Regions from separate parts of the Alkalilimnicola ehrlichii MLHE-1 genome, predicted to be linked through region 3. Evidence: predicted binding sites of a transcription regulator. Region 3 holds the regulator's gene; each other region holds the start of a gene.
The links. Region 3 encodes sigma-54, which starts transcription at its own class of promoters, with help from an activator protein. Its sites were predicted from a motif close to TGGCANGNTNCNTGCTT; they were not measured.

Region 1 (4,296 bases), 950 kb from region 3:
CCTGGAGGCTCGCCTGCGCCTGGACGAGCCGCTGATCGCCCCGATCGAGGCCGGACAGCCGGTCGGCCGCCTGATCATCCGGCTGCAGGGGGAGGTGATGCACGAGGAGCCCCTGCTGGCGCGGGAGACCGTGGCCGAGGGCAGCCTCTGGCGCCGGTTGGTGGACGATGTCCTGCTGCGATTCCAGTGACCGGAGCGGCCATGCGTGACATCTGCTATCTGAACGGCGAGTTCCTGCCCCTGGAGCGCGCCTGTATCTCGCCCATGGACCGGGGCTTCCTGTTCGGCGATGGCGCCTACGAGGTGGTCCCAGTCTACGGTGGCCGCCCCTTCCGGCTGCCGGCACACCTGCGCCGGTTGGACCAGACCCTGGCCGGTATCCGCCTGCCCAATCCCCATACCCATGAGCACTGGACCCGCCTGATCCACGAGCTGCTGGCGGCCGGCCGGTGGCGGGATGCGGGGGTCTACCTGCAGATCACCCGCGGGGTGCCCGAGCAGCGCGACCACGCCTTCCCGGAAGGGACCCGGCCCACTGTCTTCATGACGGCCTCGCCCCTGCCGACCCCGATGCCGCCGGACAGCGAGCAGGGCAAGTCCGCCGTCCGGCTCCAGGACAACCGCTGGGGGCGCTGCGATCTAAAGACCGTCGCCCTGCTGCCCAACGTGCTGCTGCGCCAGCAGGCGGTGGAGGCGGGCGCGGACGAGGCGCTGCTGCTGCGCGACGGCCAGCTCACCGAGGGGGCGGCCAGCAATGCCTTCGTGGTGTGCGAAAATAGAGTGAAGACGCCGCTGCAGGGGCCGGGCCTGCTGCCCGGGGTCACCCGCGACTTTGTCGTGGAGCTATTACGCGACCACGGCGTGGCCTGCGAGTGCACCACCATCAGCGCCGAGGAGCTGGCACGGGCCGATGAGATCTGGCTGACCAGCTCCACCAAGGAGCTGCTCCCGGTCACCCGGTTGGACGGCGAGCCGGTGGGCGACGGTCGCCCCGGACCGATGTGGCGGCGGACCCGAGCCTGGTTCGACGAGCACAAGGCGGCCTGGGCCGCCGGAGGCTGAGATGGTTCAGCAGTTCGACGAGGACAACACCCCCCTTGAGTTCCCCTGCCGCTTCCCGATCAAGGCCATGGGTCGTGCGGAGGCGGACATCGAGGCCCTGGTCCGGGCGGTGCTCACCGAGCACCTGGACCGCCCGGAGCAGGTGGAGTTGCGCGTCAGCGAGAGCCGCAACGGCCGTTTCGTCTCGGTCACCGCCACCATCACCGCCCACAGCCGGCCGCAACTGGATGCCATCTACCGCGCCTTGCATGCGGAAGAGGCCATCCTGATGACCCTCTAGGGAACCATGAACGAAAGCTTCGTTGTCATTGCGAACGCGCTTCCCACCGGCACTGCCAACGCGGCCCCGCCTCACCGTCACCGCTGGGGCGGGCCCGTCACCACCGCCACCGACGCCGCCACTCCCACGGCGACTGGCGGCGCTACTCCCACCGTGACTGGCGCCACCCCCAGCGCGACTGCGAGGAGCGAACCCGTCCCCACCGTTACGGCGAGCGGCGGCGTCACCCCCCACCGTCACGGCGAGGACCGGACCCGCCCCCACCCCCACTGTCACTGCGAGGAGGCGAAGCCGACGTGGCAGTCTACCGCTCTGGATCGCCGCGGGCCTTCGGCCCTCGCGATGACGGGTGGGGGATGTCTTCGGCCGTCGCGATGAGGGGCCGCCTTTGCCATGACGGTTTATTTTGCGCCTCGTTAAAGGTAGCTGTATAAGGAGTGCCTATGCCCCCGTCCCCGTTGACCGATATCCAGGTCCGCTACCTGGGCCGGCGCGACTACCGCGAGACCTGGTCCGCGATGCGCCGTTACACCGACGAGCGCGGCCCGGACACGCCGGACCAGCTCTGGGTGGTCTCCCACCCGCCGGTCTACACCCTGGGGCAGGCGGGACGGCGCGAACATATCCTCGACCCCGGTGAGATCCCGGTGGTGGAGACCGACCGGGGCGGCCAGGTCACCTACCACGGCCCGGGCCAGATCGTGCTCTACCCCCTGCTGGACCTGCGCCGCTGGGGCCTGGGCGTGCGCAGCCTGGTCAGCGCCCTGGAGCACACCGTGATCAGCCTGCTGGCGGGCTACGGGATTGCCTCCGAGGCGCGCGACGACGCCCCCGGCGTCTACGTGGAGGGTCGCAAGGTGGCGTCTGTGGGCCTGCGCGTGCGCCGCGGCTGCAGCTACCACGGCCTGGCCGTAAACGTGGATGTCGACCTGGAACCCTTCCTTCGCATCAATCCCTGTGGCTACCCCGGGCTCGAGGTCACCCGCCTGCTGGACCTGGGCGTGCCCACGCCCTACGAGCGCCTGGAGGCCGATCTGGCGCTGCACTGTCTGGAGGCGATCGTCGAGTACGGGAACGGCGGCGCGGCCTAACCAGGCGACCTTTATGCACCGGTTTGGTGCCCTTTCCCGCCAACGCCCCCGTCTAGTGCGCACCACGGCGCCTTTGTCCTGCGCAACGCCCTGAAACAGCGGGTGCTCTTCCCTGGCATGCAACTTGGATAGACGGAGTGGGTATAACGCCCTTCCGTGGACCACTGACATGCCGAGGTGACCATGAGCCGTACTTCCCTGCCCATCCTGCTGTTCGCGCTGGCGGCCCTGCTGGCCGCGCCGCTGGCGCTGGCGCATCCGCATCCCCATCCTCATGTACACGGGGGCTTCGGCCAGGGACTCCTGCACCCGCTGTTGGGGCTGGATCACCTGCTGGCAATGCTGGGCCTGGGGCTCTGGGCCGGCCAGCAAGGCGACCGGCGCAGCGCCCTGCTGTTGCCGGGCGCTTTCCTGCTCGCCATGCTCGTGGGCTTCGGGGTGGGGCTGGCCTCCGCACCGATGGTGGCGGTGGAGTTCGGCATTCTCGGTTCCCTGCTGGTGGTAGGCGGGCTGGTGGCCTGGGGCGGTCGCTTGCCCCTGGCCACCGGTATGGCCCTGGCCGCAGCCTTTGCCCTGTTTCACGGCCATGCCCACGGCGCCGAGATGGCCGCTGGCCTCTCCGGCCTGAGCTTCGGCGCGGGCTTCCTGCTGGCCAGTGCCGTCCTGCTCGCGGCGGGCGTGGGCCTGGAGCGCCTGGCCCGCCGGCAATTGCCGGCCCTGCCGCTGGCGCGGGGCGCCGGCGTGGGTATCGTGCTGGCCGGTCTCGTCCTCGTCGCACTGTTCTGAGCGCGGCGAGATGGCTGTCGCCCAACAAGCCTGGTCACCGGGGGCCGACCCGGCCCCCTCAGCAGCACCCGTGAGCCCGGGGTGGCGGGGGGCATTGCGGCTGGACTTCGCCCGGCGGGGTGAACGCACCGCCCTGGTGCGACGACGCCACCAAGGGCCGCTGGTGGTCCAGCGCACCTTCCACCCGGAGGGCGCGCCCTGCCACGCCTACCTGCTTCACCCCCCTGGGGGGTTGGTGGGTGGCGATGAACTGGACCTCTCCGTGGAGGTGGGCGAGGGCGCCCACGCCCTGATGACCACCCCCGGGGCGGCCAAGTTCTACCGCTCCTCGGGCGACTGGTCCATCCAGCGGCAGGTTTTCCGGTTGGCCCCGGGCGCCACATTCGAGTGGCTGCCCATGGAGACCATCCTCCACGGGGGCAGCCGTAGCCGGCTGATCAACCGCTTCGAGTTGGCCGAAGGCGCCCGCCTGATCGCCTGGGAGATGGTGGCCCTGGGCCGTCCGGGGAGTGGTGACCACTTCCCCAGGGGCGTGCTGGATCAGCGGCTGGCGGTGAATTGCGAGCAAATGCCCCTGCTGCGGGAGCGCCTCTCCCTGAATGCCGACGACCCCCTCCGCACCGCCCCCTGGGGGCTGCAGGGCCAGGCGGTGTTCGCCACCCTGCTGGCGTCGCCCGCCCCGGACGGCCTGGAGCACGACCTGCGGGACGCCCTGCAGGTGCCACCCGGCGTCCGGATGGGGGCGACCCGGTGCCCGGAGGGGCTATTGGCAGTGCGCGTGCTGGGGCCCGGCGTGGAACCGGTGCGCAAGACCCTGGAACAGGCCTGGCGCACTATCCGCGAGCCCGTGGTCGGGCTTCCCCCTTGTCCCCCCCGAATCTGGAGTACATGAGGCCGAACCCATGGATCTGACCCCGAGAGAGAAAGACAAGCTGCTGCTCTTCACCGCCGGGCTGCTGGCGGAGCGGCGTAAGGCCAAGGGCTTGAAGCTCAACCACCCGGAGGCGGTGGCGCTCATCTCCTGCGCCATCATGGAGGGCGCCCGGGAGGGGCGTTCCGTGGCCGAGATGATGGATG
Region 2 (4,296 bases), 1.5 Mb from region 3:
ATCCAGCGTGGTGCCCGGACCGAAGACGAACATGGGGTTGGCCTGCTCCTCGATCTCGATGTCGGTCTGCGGCACCACCATGGTCTCGCCCTCGGTGAAGGGATCGGGCTGGACCACGAAAGGCGCCTCGGTAATGGTCACGGTAAGGCTGCCATGGGTGATGGCCGCCGGTCGCACCTTCACCTCGCTGCCAATGACCACCGATCCGGTGCGCGCGTTGACGATGACCCTGGCCGGTGCCTCCGCCGGAGTGACCCGGATCTCCTCCAGGTAGCTCATGAAACTGACCCGCTGGTTGGGGGTCTGCGGGGCCTGTACCCGGATGGAGACGGCGTCCTGGGCCTGGGCGGTATTCGGGCCCAGGGTCTCGTTGATGGCCTCCGCCACCCGGTGGGCGGTGGTGAAGTCGGGGGTGTTCAGATTGAGCACGATGTCGCCCTGCTGGGCGAAGGGGCTGCGCACCTCCCGCTCCACAGTGGCGCCGTTGGGGATGGTGCCGGCACTGGGGATGTTGACGGTGATGCGGGAGCCGTCCGCCCCCTCGGCGCCAAACCCGCCCACCAGCATATTGCCCTGGGCCATGGCGTAGACCTCGCCGTCGGCGCCACGCAGCGGGGTCATCAGCAGCGTGCCGCCGCGCAGGCTGTCGGCGTTGCCCAGCGAGGAGACGGTGATATCCAGGGTCTGGCCCTGGCGGGCAAAGGGCGGCAATTCGGCGGTGACCATCACCGCGGCCACGTTGTCCACCTGCATGTTCACGTTGTCGGGTATGGCGATACCCTGCGCCGCCAGCATGGAGCGGATGCTCTGGATGGTGAACGGGGCCTGGCTGGACTGATCACCGGTCCCGTCCAGCCCCACCACCAGGCCGTAGCCCACCAGTTGGTTGCTGCGCACGCCCTGAACCGAGGCGATGTCCTTGATCCGTTCGGCCTGGGCCAGTCCGCCCATCAGCAGGACGATGACGGCGAGCAGGCCGATCAAGGTCAGGCGGGTGGTCCCCCAATGTGCTTGTCGCATGATCCCCCCTCGGCGGCCTTACAACGGCCACCAGCGACTGTTGAACACCCGGGTCAGCCAGCCGGGGCGGTTGCTGTCGGCCAGCGCCCCGGTCCCCGTGTAGGCGATCTGGGCATTGGCCACGCGCAGCGACGAGACGGTATTGTCGGCGCCCACGTCATCGGGTCGCACAATGCCCGAGATGGTCACGTACTCCGCACCCTGATTGAGGGTCAGCTTCTTCTGCCCCTCGATGACCAGGTAGCCGTTGGGCATGGTATCGGTGACGATGGCGGTCAGGGTGCCGGTGAGCTGATTGCTCTGGTCGGCGGCCCCGTCTCCGCTGAAGCTGCGATCGGCCTGGGCGTCGAACTCCAGCGGCACCCCGCCACGGGTGGCACCACGGCCGGCCACGGTCGGTGCCGGCAACTCGGCGCTACTGCTCTTGGTCATGGAGCTGCTGTTGGACTTGCTGGCATCGGTGTTCTCTTCGAACAGCACGGTGATCACATCACCCACCCGCCGTGAGCGCCGGTCCTCGAACAGCCGTTGCTCACCGCCGGCCTGGTAGATGGCGCCGTTGTTCTGGCGCTCGGGCTCCGCGATCTCCGGCAGTGGCAGCGGCTTGGGGGCCTGGTCGGGCATGCCGGCGCACCCCGCCAGCGCGGTGACCGCCAGGGCCATGAACAGCCATTTGATGAGCCGGTGGTTCATCGCCGCGCTCCTTAGATGTTGTTGTTGATGAACTGCAGCATCTGGTCGGTGGACGAGATGGCCTTGGTGTTGGTCTCGAAGGCCCGCTGGGTCTCGATCATGTTGACCAGTTCCTCGGCAATGTTGACGTTGGAGCTCTCCAGCGCGCCCTGCAGGAGGGTACCGACACCGTCCAGGCCCGGGTCGCTGATCTGTGGCGGGCCGCTGGCGGCGGTCTCGCGGAACAGGTTGCCGCCCATGGCATCGAGTCCCGCCGGATTGATGAAGTCGGCCAGCTGGATGTTGCCGAGCTGCTGCGGATCGGCCTGACCGGGCAGGCGGGCGCTGACGGTGCCGTCACGGCCGATGGTGACGCTGACCGCGTCGTCCGGGATATTGATGGGCGGCTGCAGTTGGTAGCCGGAGGAGGTCACCATCTGGCCCTGGTCATCGACGTTGAAGCTGCCGTCGCGGCTGTAGGCGATCTCGCCATCGGGCATGAGGATCTGGAAGAAGCCGTCGCCCTCAATGGCGATATCCAGCGAGTTCTCGGTCTGCTGGATGTTGCCCTGCATGTGGATCTTTTCCGTGGAGGTGACCCGGACCCCGGTCCCCAGATTCAGCCCGGTGGGCAGAAGGGTGTCCTGGGTGCTCTGGCCGCCGGCTTGGCGGACCGTCTGGTAGATCAGGTCCTCGAAGTTGGCCCGGTCCTTCTTGAAGCCGGTGGTGTTGACGTTGGCCAGGTTGTTGGACACCACCTGCATACGCGTCTGCTGCGCATCCAGGCCGGTCTTGGCCACCCAAAGTGCTGGATTCATGGCATGTGCCTCCGTGGTGTCGGTTTCCTGCCGTTACCGGCTTGATTGCAAGATCGGGGCCATTTTCGGCACCCCCACCCGTCACTGCGAGCCCCCGCAGGGGGCGTGGCAGTCCAAGCCGGCGTGTGGATCGCCGCGGGCCTTCGGCCCTCTTGATGAACATGGCCAGACGCTGCGGGCGCCCCCTACCCTCACTGCGAGCGCGGCCCCACCCCCACCGTCACTGCGAGGAGGCGAAGCCGACGTGGCAGTCTACCGCCCTGGATCGCCACGGGCCTGCGGCCCTCGCGATGACGGGGGTGCCCCGTTCCTCGCTGATTCGCGCCCGCGCAGCGGGGCGGGGGGCTCGCGATGACGGGGGTGCCGCCTCCCCCACCCGTCACTGCGAGCCCCCGCAGGGGGCGTGGCAGTCCAGACGGCGTGTGACCTACCGCGTGGTCATTAGCTGTTGCGCAACAACTGGGCGCTGGTCTGGTCGTTCTCCTCGGCCGCCGTCATCATCTTGACGTAGGTCTCGAACTGGCGGGCGTGGTCGATCATCTTCACCAGCGCATCCACCATGTTGACGTTGCTACCCTCGTAGGCGCCGGAGACCAGGCGCACGCCGGCGTCCGCCTCGGCCTCCCCTCCATCCACCAGCCGGAACAGGCCGTCATTGTCCTTGCGCAGGTCCTGGAGAGCCGGGTCCACCAGCTTGAGCCGGTCCAACTCCACCCACTGGTCCGGATTCTGCCCGGCGGGAATGATGCTGAGGGTGCCGTCGGCCCCGATCTCGATCTCGTCCGCCGGCGGGATGGCCACCGGTCCGGCCTCACCCATGACCAGGTGCCCGTCACCGGTGGTCAACAAGCCGCCGTCGGCGATCTGCAGATCCCCCCGGCGGGTGTAGGCCTCACCCCCATCGGGGGCCTGAACCGCCAACCAACCGTCACCGTCAATGGCCACATCCAGCGCCCGCCCGGTCTGTACGATGCCGCCCTGGCGAAAGTCGCTGCCCACCGTGAGCGCCTCGGAGTAGGCCCGGGCATCGTGCCCCGGGCCGCGCACCGGCGCCGACATCAACGCGTCCAGGTCGGCGCGGAAGCCGGGCGTGTCCACGTTGGCCAGGTTGTGGTTATTGTGCTGCTGGGCCTCCAGGGTGTGCTTCGCCCCGGTCATGGCCAGGTAAACCAAGCGATCCATGGGTCTTGCCTCCCCGCCACCGGGTGTGAGCCCGGCATGGCGGTCATGCCTCATCAGCGGATGTTGAGGATTTCCTGGGTGATCTGGTCTTCGGTGCTGATCATCTTGGCGTTGGCGGAGAAGTTCCGCTGGGCAACGATCATCTTCACCAGCTGCTCCGAGATGTCCACGTTGGACTGCTCCAGGGCGCCGGATTCGATACTGCCGAAGTCCGAGGTCCCGGCGGTGCCGACCACCGGCTCACCGGCCTCGAAGGTGGCGACCCATTCGGTATCACCCACCGGCTGCAGGTTCTCCTGGCTGGGGAACTTGGTGACGCCCACCCGTCCGAGCACCTCCGACTGGCCATTGGTGAAGCGGGCGAAGATGGTGCCGTCCTCGGACACATCCAGGCTGGAGAACTCACCGGCGGCGAAGCCATCCTGGGTGATATCGCTGACCGCGAAGGGGGTGCCGAACTGGGTCAGCGATTCGAGGTCGAGCTCGAAATCCAGGTCCTCCGCATCGGCCAACGCCCGGGTGTAGTCGAAGGTCGCGTTGCCCTCGATGAGACCGTTGGGGCCAAAGCTGATCGGCTGGGGCTGGCCGTTGTTGAGGACCTCGC
Region 3 (4,296 bases):
GCTGATCGCCGATCGTCCCGACCGCGAGCCGCCCCCCGACCCGGAGATCCCCACGCGCGAGCGGGCCGACTACTTCATGGAGGGGTTCACCATCCACGCTGCGGACGCGACGGGCCGCTGGCAGTACCGACTGAGCGCGGACGACCTCTACCACTTTCCCGAACGCGGGGTCTGGTCCTTCGCCCGGCCGGAGGTGGAGATGTTCGCCGAGGCCGGCGCCAATTGGTACGGTAGCGCGCCCCGGGGCAGCGCGTGGGACCAAGGCCAGCGGGTCCTGCTGCACGAGGAGGTCCGGTTCTGGCGACCCGAGAGCGCCGTCAACCGGCCGCTGGAACTGGAGACCCGCGAGCTGTGGTTCTACCCCGGTGACGACCGGGTGGAGACAGAGGCGCACGCCGTGCTACGCCAGGACACCTCCTACACCGAGGGCGTGGGGGCCCGAGCTTGGCTGGACCAGCAAAGGATCGAATTGCAATCCGAGGTCAGAGGACACCATGAACTGCCATAACCGCGCCGCCACCTTGCTGGCCGGCCTGCTCTGTCTGCTGCTGGCCACCGGGGGGCAAGCCCGTACCCCCGACCGCGACCGGCCCATTGATCTGGAGGCCGACCGCGCCGAGATCGACAACGTCCGCGGCATCAGCACCTACACCGGCGCTGTCGTGTTGACCCAGGGCAGCCTGGTCATCACCGGCGATCGCATGGTTGTGCACACCCGCGACGTGGAGGGGCGCCGCGTTCTGGACCGGGTGGAGGTGGCGGGCGGCCCGGCCACCTACGAGCAACTGCCCCCGGGGCAAACCGACACGGTGCATGCCGAAGCCCCGCGCATGGAGTACCACAGTCGCGGGCCGCAGCGCCTGCACCTGTCCGGAGGGGCCGAACTCTGGCAGCGGGAGAACCGCATGTCCGGCGACGAGATCCGCGTCAATCTGGAGACCCAGGAGGCAGTGGTCGAGGGCCGGGAGGACCGGCGCACCCGCACCATCTTCTACCCGGCGGAGGAGCGGGACGAGGAATGAGCCGCCTGGAGGCCAAATCGCTGGTCAAGCGCTATCGCGGCCGCACCGTGGTCGAGGAGGCCTCACTCACCGTGGATGCCGGTGAGATCGTCGGCCTGCTGGGGCCCAACGGCGCCGGCAAGACCACCTGCTTCTACATGGTGGTGGGCCTGGTGCGGGCCGATGGCGGTCAGATCCTGCTCAACGGCGAGGACATCACTGCCCTGCCGATGCACGCCCGCGCCCGCAAGGGCATCGGCTACCTGCCCCAGGAGGCCTCGGTCTTTCGCAAGATGACCGTGGCCCAGAACATCATGGCCATCCTGGAGACCCGACCGGACCTGGACCGTCGGGCCCGAAGGGAGCAGCTACAACAACTCCTGGACGAATTCCATGTGCCGCACCTGGCAGACCAGTCCGGCATCAGCCTCTCCGGCGGCGAGCGCCGGCGGGTGGAGATCGCCCGGGCCCTGGCCGCCAACCCGCAGTTTATCCTGCTCGACGAGCCCTTCGCCGGCGTCGACCCCATCTCGGTGGTCGATATTCAGCACATCATCCGGCAGCTCACCGAGCGCGGCATCGGTGTACTGATCACCGATCACAACGTCCGTGAGACCCTGGGCATCGTGGAACGGGCCTACATCCTCAGCCAGGGCCGGGTCATCGCCCGCGGCAGCGCGGAGGAGGTCCTCGCCAACCAGGCGGTGCGCGAGGTCTACCTGGGCGAGCATTTTCGGCTATAGGCGCCATTCCGCTGTAAACTAGGGGCATCCAGACCCGCGTGACGGGTCGCTTCCGACGCCATCGGGCGGCGACGATTAAAGAGATCCATGACAAGACATCGCATTCACACTTCAAAAGAACCGGATGGGGGGCACCCCCTTTGGCAACGGTCATGAAACAATCGCTGCAACTTCGACTCGGGCAGCAACTCACTATGACGCCACAGCTGCAACAGGCCATCCGCCTGCTGCAGCTCTCCACCCTGGATCTGCAGATGGAGATCCAGCAGCAGCTCGAGTCCAACGTCATGCTGGAACTCGCCGAAGAGGACCAGCAGGAGACCGAACAGCGCACCGAAGAGGGCGAGACCCAGGACACGGAGGGCGAGCGCGGGGACGAGGCCAGCACCGAGGAGGCCACCGAGGCCGGGACCGCGGGCGAGGAGACCGCCGCCCAGGAGCAGGCCGACATCCCCGAGGACCTGCCGCTGGACTCCAATTGGGATGACATCTACGACGGCAGCACCCCCTGGAGCCAGCCGGACAGCGAGGACGAGGACCGCGACCCCTACGCCAACCGCTCCGGTGGCGGTGAAACCCTGCACGACCACCTGACCTGGCAGGCGGAGCTCACCCCCTTCACCGATCGGGACGCGGCCATCGCACAGGTCATCATCGACTCCGTGCGCGACGACGGCTACCTGGGCGCCGGCATCGAGGAGTTGATCTCCGCCCTGCCGGCGGAGTGGGCCGTGGAGCCCGATGAGGTCGAGGCGGTGCTCCGGCGCATCCAGCACTTCGACCCGGTGGGCGTGGCCGCCCGCGATCCGCGTGAGGCGCTGCTCATCCAGCTCGAGCAGCTGCCGCCGGACACCCCACTGCTGCCCGAGGCCCGGCGCCTGGTGGATCTGCACCTGGACATGCTGGTACAGCGCCAGTACGCCCAACTCTGTCGGCGCATGAAGCTCAATCAGGACCAGCTTCGCGAGGTCCTGGGCCTGATCCAGACCCTCGATCCGCGGCCGGGCTCGCAAATCGGTGGCGACGAGACCCAGTACGTGGTCCCCGACGTGGTGGTCCGGCGCAGCGACGGCCGCTGGCAGGTGGAGCTCAATCCCGCGACCGCCCCCCGGCTGCGGGTCAACAGCTATTACGCCAGCCTGATCAAACGCGCCGACAACAGCAGCGACAACACCACCCTGCGCAACCACCTGCAGGAGGCGCGCTGGTTCATCAAGAGCCTGCTTAGCCGCAACGACACCCTGCTCAAGGTCGCCCGCTGCATCGTCGAGCGCCAGCAGGGCTACTTCGACCACGGCGAAGAGGCCATGCAGCCGTTGGTCCTGCGCGAGGTGGCCGAGGCGGTGGACATGCACGAGTCCACCATCTCCCGGATCACCACCCGCAAGTACATGCACACCCCGCGGGGCACCCTGGAGTTCAAGTACTTCTTCTCCAGCCATGTGCAGACGGTGGACGGCGGCGAGTGCTCCGCCACCGCCATCCGTGCCCGCATCCGGCGTCTGATCGCCGATGAGAACCCCACCAAACCACTCAGTGACAGTCGTATTGCCAATATCCTCCAGGAGGAGGGCATAAACGTGGCAAGACGGACCGTAGCCAAGTATCGTGAGGCTATGGCCATCGCGTCCTCGTCAGAGCGCAAGCGACTGGCCTGAATCGCAACGTTGAAAGGAGGCGGCATGCAAATACAGATCACCGGTCACCACGTGGATGTCACGGATGCCCTGAAGGCCTATGTACGGGAGAAATTCCAGCGCCTGGAGCGCCATTTCGATAACGTGGTGGACAGCCACGTGATCCTCTCGGTGGAAAAACTCCGGCAGAAGGCCGAGGCCAATCTGCTGATCAGCGGCAACCGGCTGCACGCGGAGACCACCGACGAAGACATGTACGCCGCCATCGACGGCATGATCGACAAGCTTGACCGCCAATTGGTCAAGCACAAGGAGAAGGTCACCGACCACCACCGCCGCGAGGGGGCTGCTCAGAAGGCGGGAGCGGGCGCAGGGGCCGCGGAGTAGACACTCAACCATCGGCCGGTGACCGCCGTCGCGGTCACCGGCCCCGGGCTGAACGACACCATGAAAATCGCCGAACTCATCACTCCGGACCGCATCCGTTGCGACGCCGAGGTCAGCAGCAAGAAGCGCGTGCTGGAACAACTCAGCGACCTGCTGACTGCGGATGACACCACACTGGCCTCCACCCAGGTCTTCGACCGGCTGGTGGCGCGGGAACGGCTGGGCAGCACCGGCCTGGGCCACGGCGTTGCCCTGCCCCACGCCCGCATGGAGGGCATCGAGCAGGCGCGGGGTGCCATGATCCGCCTCGACCAGGGGGTGGACTTCGACGCCTTCGACCGGGAGCCGGTGGATCTGCTGTTTGCGCTGGTGGTCCCCGAGCACTTCACCGACGAGCATCTGCAGATCCTCGCCGACCTGGCGGAGATGTTCAGCGACAGCGGCCTGTGCGAACAGCTTCGCGCCACCACAGACCCCACACGCCTGCACCGGCTGCTATCGGAGTGGCAGGGCAGCGAAACGGCCGGC
Region 4 (4,296 bases), 1.5 Mb from region 3:
CCCCGGGGCGGCACCGCCGAGGCCGGTATGGGCCCGGGGCTGCTGGGCCGGGTGCTGGATGGCGGTGGTCGCCCGCTGGATGGTAAGGGCCTGCTGGATCACAGCGAATACCGCAGCCTGGTGGGCGAGGGCATCAACCCCCTGGCCCGCGCCCCCATCAAGGCGCCGCTGGACGTGGGCGTGCGCGCCATCAACAGCCTGTTCACCGTGGGGCGCGGCCAGCGCATGGGACTGTTCGCCGGCTCCGGCGTGGGCAAGAGCGTGCTGCTGGGCATGATGACCCGCTACACCAACGCCGATGTGGTGGTAGTGGGGCTGATCGGCGAGCGGGGCCGGGAGGTCAAGGAGTTCATCACCGACATTTTGGGTGACGAGGGGCTGGCCCGGTCCGTGGTGGTGGCCTCACCGGCGGACAAATCCCCGCTCATGCGCCTGCACGGGGCCATGTTGGCCACCAGTATCGCCGAGTACTTCCGCGACCAGGGCCTGAATGTGTTGCTGCTGATGGACTCGCTCACCCGCTACGCCCAGGCCCAGCGCGAGATCGGCCTGGCCATCGGTGAGCCGCCCACCACCAAGGGCTATCCGCCGTCCGTGTTCGCGCTGCTGCCGCGGTTGGTGGAGCGGGCCGGCAACGGGCCGGACGACGGCGGCTCGATCACCGCCTTCTACACCGTGCTCACCGAGGGCGACGATCAGCAGGACCCCATCGCCGATGCCGCCCGCGCCATCCTTGATGGTCACCTGGTGCTGTCGCGCCAGCTGGCCGACGCCGGCCACTACCCGGCCATCGATATCGAGGCCTCGGTGAGCCGGGCCATGATCAACATCACCGAGCGGGGCCACCAGCGCCTGGCGCAGCGCTTCCGCCAGCTCTGGTCCACCTACCGGGAGAACCAGGACCTGATCAGCGTCGGGGCCTACCAGAAGGGCAGCGACCCGCGGGTGGACGAGGCCATTGCCATCATGCCGCGGCTGCGCGCCTTCCTGCAGCAGGATGTCTCCACGGCGGTGAACTTTGGCGAAAGCCTGGAGCAGCTCTTCGGATTGCTCAGCGATCAGGCCCAGACCGGGGGCGGCAATGGCTGACAGGGTGAATTGTCGGAGTCATAATAAGGGTTAAGTCGGCGCCCGCCGACGGGGAGGCGAGATGAACCGTTCCGCACGCCTGCAACCGGTGCAACGCCTGGCCGGCGACAAGGCCGACGAGGCCGGCCAGCGCCTGGCCGAGGCCCGTCAGGATCTCGACAGCCAGCGCCAGCAGCTGCGCCAACTGTTGACCTTCCGCCAGGAGTACGCCGAGCAGTTGCAGGGACAGAGCGGGGGCATCAACGCCGCGCGCCTGCGCGACTACAATGCCTTCATATCCCGCATCGATCAGGCCATCCAACAGCAGCACCAGGTGGTGGCTCAGGCCAAACGCCGGGTGAACGCGCAGCGCCAGGACTGGCTCGAGGCCTACAGCCATTCCCGGGCGGTGGGCCGGGTGGTGGACCGCTTCCGCGACGAGGAGCGCCGCGAGCAGGAGCGGCGCGAGCAGTTGCAACTGGACGAACTGGCCCGGCGCACCTACAGCAACCCGCTACTCGGCTCCTGAGCCGGAACAAAGGCCTTAGGGATCGCCACGTCGCTGCGCTCCTCTTGAAGAACTTGACTGTGCCGGCAGCGGAAGGTCGCCCCCACCGTCACTGCGAGGAGGCGAAGCCGACGCGGCAGTCTACCGCCCTGGATCGCCACGGGCCTTCGGCCCTCGCGATGACGGGGGGAGGGGCCACCCCGTCACTGCGAGGAGGCGAAGCCGACGCGGCAGTCTACCGCCCTGGATCGCCACGGGCCTTCGGCCCTCGCGATGACGGGGGGAGGGGCCACCCCGTCACTGCGAGGAGCGAAGCGACGCGGCAGTCTACCCCTCTGGATCGCCACGGGCCTTCGGCCCTCGCGATGACGGGGAGGAGGTGGCGGCCCTCGCGATGACGGGGGAAAGCCTTCGGCCCTGGCGATGCCAGGGATGCCCCGTTCCTCGTTGATTCGGGCCCGCGTAGCGAGGAGTGGGGCTCACGATGACGCGTGCGCCGTCCCCGGGTAGACGGCATTGGCCCCGATATTGCTTTTCTTCCCGTAACGGACAATACCGGCAACCACGCCGGTCCACCACGGTACTGAGACTGGAGAGCACCCACCGTGACCACACCTGTCGACATGCCGCGGGCCGAACCGGCGGCGGGCCCGCCTGATCTGCTGCAGATTCTGCTGGATCAGGCCGCCGAGGGCGACGGCGAGTTCATAGACGCGCTGCTGGCAACGGACGCCTTTGGTGACCTGGACAAGGCCGAGGCCAAGACCCTGTTGGAGGATCCGGACCGGCTGGCCGGGTGGGCCGAGGAGTTGCCGGAGGGTGGCAAACTGCTGCCGCTGGTGTTGGCGGCCCTGGCGGAAAAGCAGGCCGATGGCGAGGCCCTGGAGGCGCGCAGCGGTCGGGGTGCCGAGGCACGGCGGGCCGGTGAGATACCAGCACTGCCGCTTTGGGCCCTGCACGATCTGATCCCCCGGGACGAGGACCCGGCGGAGTTGCTGAACCTGCTGCAGACCACCGGGCGCATGCTGGACCCGGTGGGGGCCGGCGAGGGGTTGCGCGACGCGGTGGCCGATGCCATGAAGGGGCGCACGGCGACCAGCACCGAGCGGGCCGAGGCCCTGCTGCAGCAGACCCTGGCCCAGGAGAAGGGCGAGCGTGAAGGCGAAGGGCGAAACCCGGCCCAGCCGCAGGCCCAGGCCCGTGCCGATGCAGGCATCGGTTTCTCCGGGTTGCTGGCGGCGGGTGAGTCCAACGGCACCTCCCGGCCCGGTGCCCAGCCGATTCAACAGGCACTGCCCGGTTTCCAGCTCGCCACCCCGGCCAATCAGCCGGGCTTTGGCCGGGCGCTGGGTGAGCGCATGGTGATGATGATCCAGCAGCAGATCCAGCAGGCGCGTATTCGCCTGGATCCGCCGGGGCTGGGCCCGCTGGACATCAATATCGCTACCCAGGATGAGCGCACCACCATCCAGATAACCGCCCAGCAGGCTAGTGCCCGCGAGGCAGTCGAGTCCGAACTGCCGCGGCTGCGCCAGATGCTCGCCGAGCAGGGGCAGGGCGAGGTGGACGTGGATGTCTCGGAGCGTCAGGACGAGGGCTTCTGGGCGCAGGGCCAGGCGGCCGGGCTGTTAAATGCCGGCGGCCCGGGTGACCCCGAGGCCGGTGACGGGGCAGCGGCCGACGCCCCGGCGCAACGGCTGCAACCACAGGGCCTCGTCGACCATTACGCCTGACGCGCCCCGCCGTCACTGCGAGGAGCGAAGGGGCGCGGCAGTCCAAGCCGGGGTGTGGATCGCCGCGTCGCTGCGCTCCTCGCGATGACGGGGGTGGTGTCTCCCCCGCCGTCGGCGTGGTGCCTCCCCTCCCCCACCGTCACTGCGAGGAGGCGAAGCCGACGCGGCAGTCTACCGCTCTGGATCGCCACGGGCCTGCGGCCCTCGCGATGATGGGGGGAAGCCTTCGGCCCCTGTCCTGCGCCGCTTGAACTCCCGCGCCTTGCCCCAATCTAAGCCCTAGGATAATTTGAACGGCCGCTCCGGCACCCCCCTCGCCGGAGTGCGGTTTGGGCTGCTTACATAACCGGGAGATCAAGCGACGATGAAGCGCATAGGGCTCTTTCTGCTCACTAACCTGGCGATCCTGGTGGTCCTGGGTGTGGTGTTGTTCATCCTGCAGGCCGTGTTCGGGGTGCGGACCCTGGATGAGGCCGGTGTGGGTCTGGACTATACGGGGTTGCTCATCATCGCCGCGGTGATCGGTTTCGGCGGCTCGTTCATCTCCCTGGCCATGTCCAAGTTCATCGCCAAGCGGATGACCGGGGCCCGCGTTATCGAAAAGCCGCGCAGCGAGGCCGAGCAGTGGCTGGTGGATACCGTGCGCCGCTTTGCCCGCCAGGAGGGCATCGGTATGCCGGAGGTGGCGATCTACGACGCCCCGGACATGAACGCCTTTGCCACCGGGGCCCGGCGCAATAACTCCCTGGTGGCGGTGAGCACCGGCCTGCTGCAGAGCATGACCCGGGACGAGGCCGAGGCGGTGATCGGCCACGAGATCGCCCACATCAGCAACGGCGATATGGTCACCCTGACCCTGATCCAGGGGGTGGTGAACACCTTTGTGGTCTTCTTCTCGCGCATCATCGGCCATTTCGTCGACCGCGTGGTATTCAAGACCGAGCAAGGGCACGGCCCGGCCTATTTCATCACCTCCATCTTCGCCCA

Region 1: a site for sigma-54 is predicted at 2,547-2,563, ahead of MLG_RS00890 (HupE/UreJ family protein). Genes of this name have one in related genera too.
Region 2: a site for sigma-54 is predicted at 2,556-2,572, ahead of flgG (flagellar basal-body rod protein FlgG). Genes of this name have one in related genera too.
Region 4: a site for sigma-54 is predicted at 2,094-2,110, ahead of MLG_RS14705 (flagellar hook-length control protein FliK). Genes of this name have one in related genera too.

What each region holds. Positions count from the first base shown of each region.
Region 1 covers NC_008340.1:208,507-212,802, forward strand. The annotation lists gene MLG_RS00870 (D-alanyl-D-alanine carboxypeptidase family protein) at 1-190, shown strand, start outside; gene MLG_RS00875 (D-amino acid aminotransferase) at 202-1,062, shown strand; gene MLG_RS00880 (YbeD family protein) at 1,064-1,342, shown strand; gene lipB (lipoyl(octanoyl) transferase LipB) at 1,786-2,433, shown strand; gene MLG_RS00890 (HupE/UreJ family protein) at 2,617-3,219, shown strand; gene MLG_RS00895 (urease accessory protein UreD) at 3,230-4,111, shown strand; gene ureA (urease subunit gamma) at 4,122-4,296, shown strand, end outside.
Region 2 covers NC_008340.1:1,013,858-1,018,153, reverse strand. The annotation lists gene MLG_RS04640 (flagellar basal body P-ring protein FlgI) at 1-1,020, opposite strand, end outside; gene flgH (flagellar basal body L-ring protein FlgH) at 1,039-1,713, opposite strand; gene flgG (flagellar basal-body rod protein FlgG) at 1,725-2,510, opposite strand; gene MLG_RS04625 (flagellar basal body rod protein FlgF) at 2,952-3,692, opposite strand; gene MLG_RS04620 (flagellar hook protein FlgE) at 3,746-4,296, opposite strand, start outside.
Region 3 covers NC_008340.1:2,530,894-2,535,189, forward strand. The annotation lists gene lptC (LPS export ABC transporter periplasmic protein LptC) at 1-508, shown strand, start outside; gene lptA (lipopolysaccharide transport periplasmic protein LptA) at 495-1,022, shown strand; gene lptB (LPS export ABC transporter ATP-binding protein) at 1,019-1,744, shown strand; gene MLG_RS11300 (RNA polymerase factor sigma-54) at 1,897-3,402, shown strand; gene hpf (ribosome hibernation-promoting factor, HPF/YfiA family) at 3,427-3,768, shown strand; gene ptsN (PTS IIA-like nitrogen regulatory protein PtsN) at 3,829-4,296, shown strand, end outside.
Region 4 covers NC_008340.1:795,323-799,618, forward strand. The annotation lists gene fliI (flagellar protein export ATPase FliI) at 1-1,089, shown strand, start outside; gene fliJ (flagellar export protein FliJ) at 1,151-1,597, shown strand; gene MLG_RS14705 (flagellar hook-length control protein FliK) at 2,182-3,309, shown strand; gene htpX (protease HtpX) at 3,674-4,296, shown strand, end outside.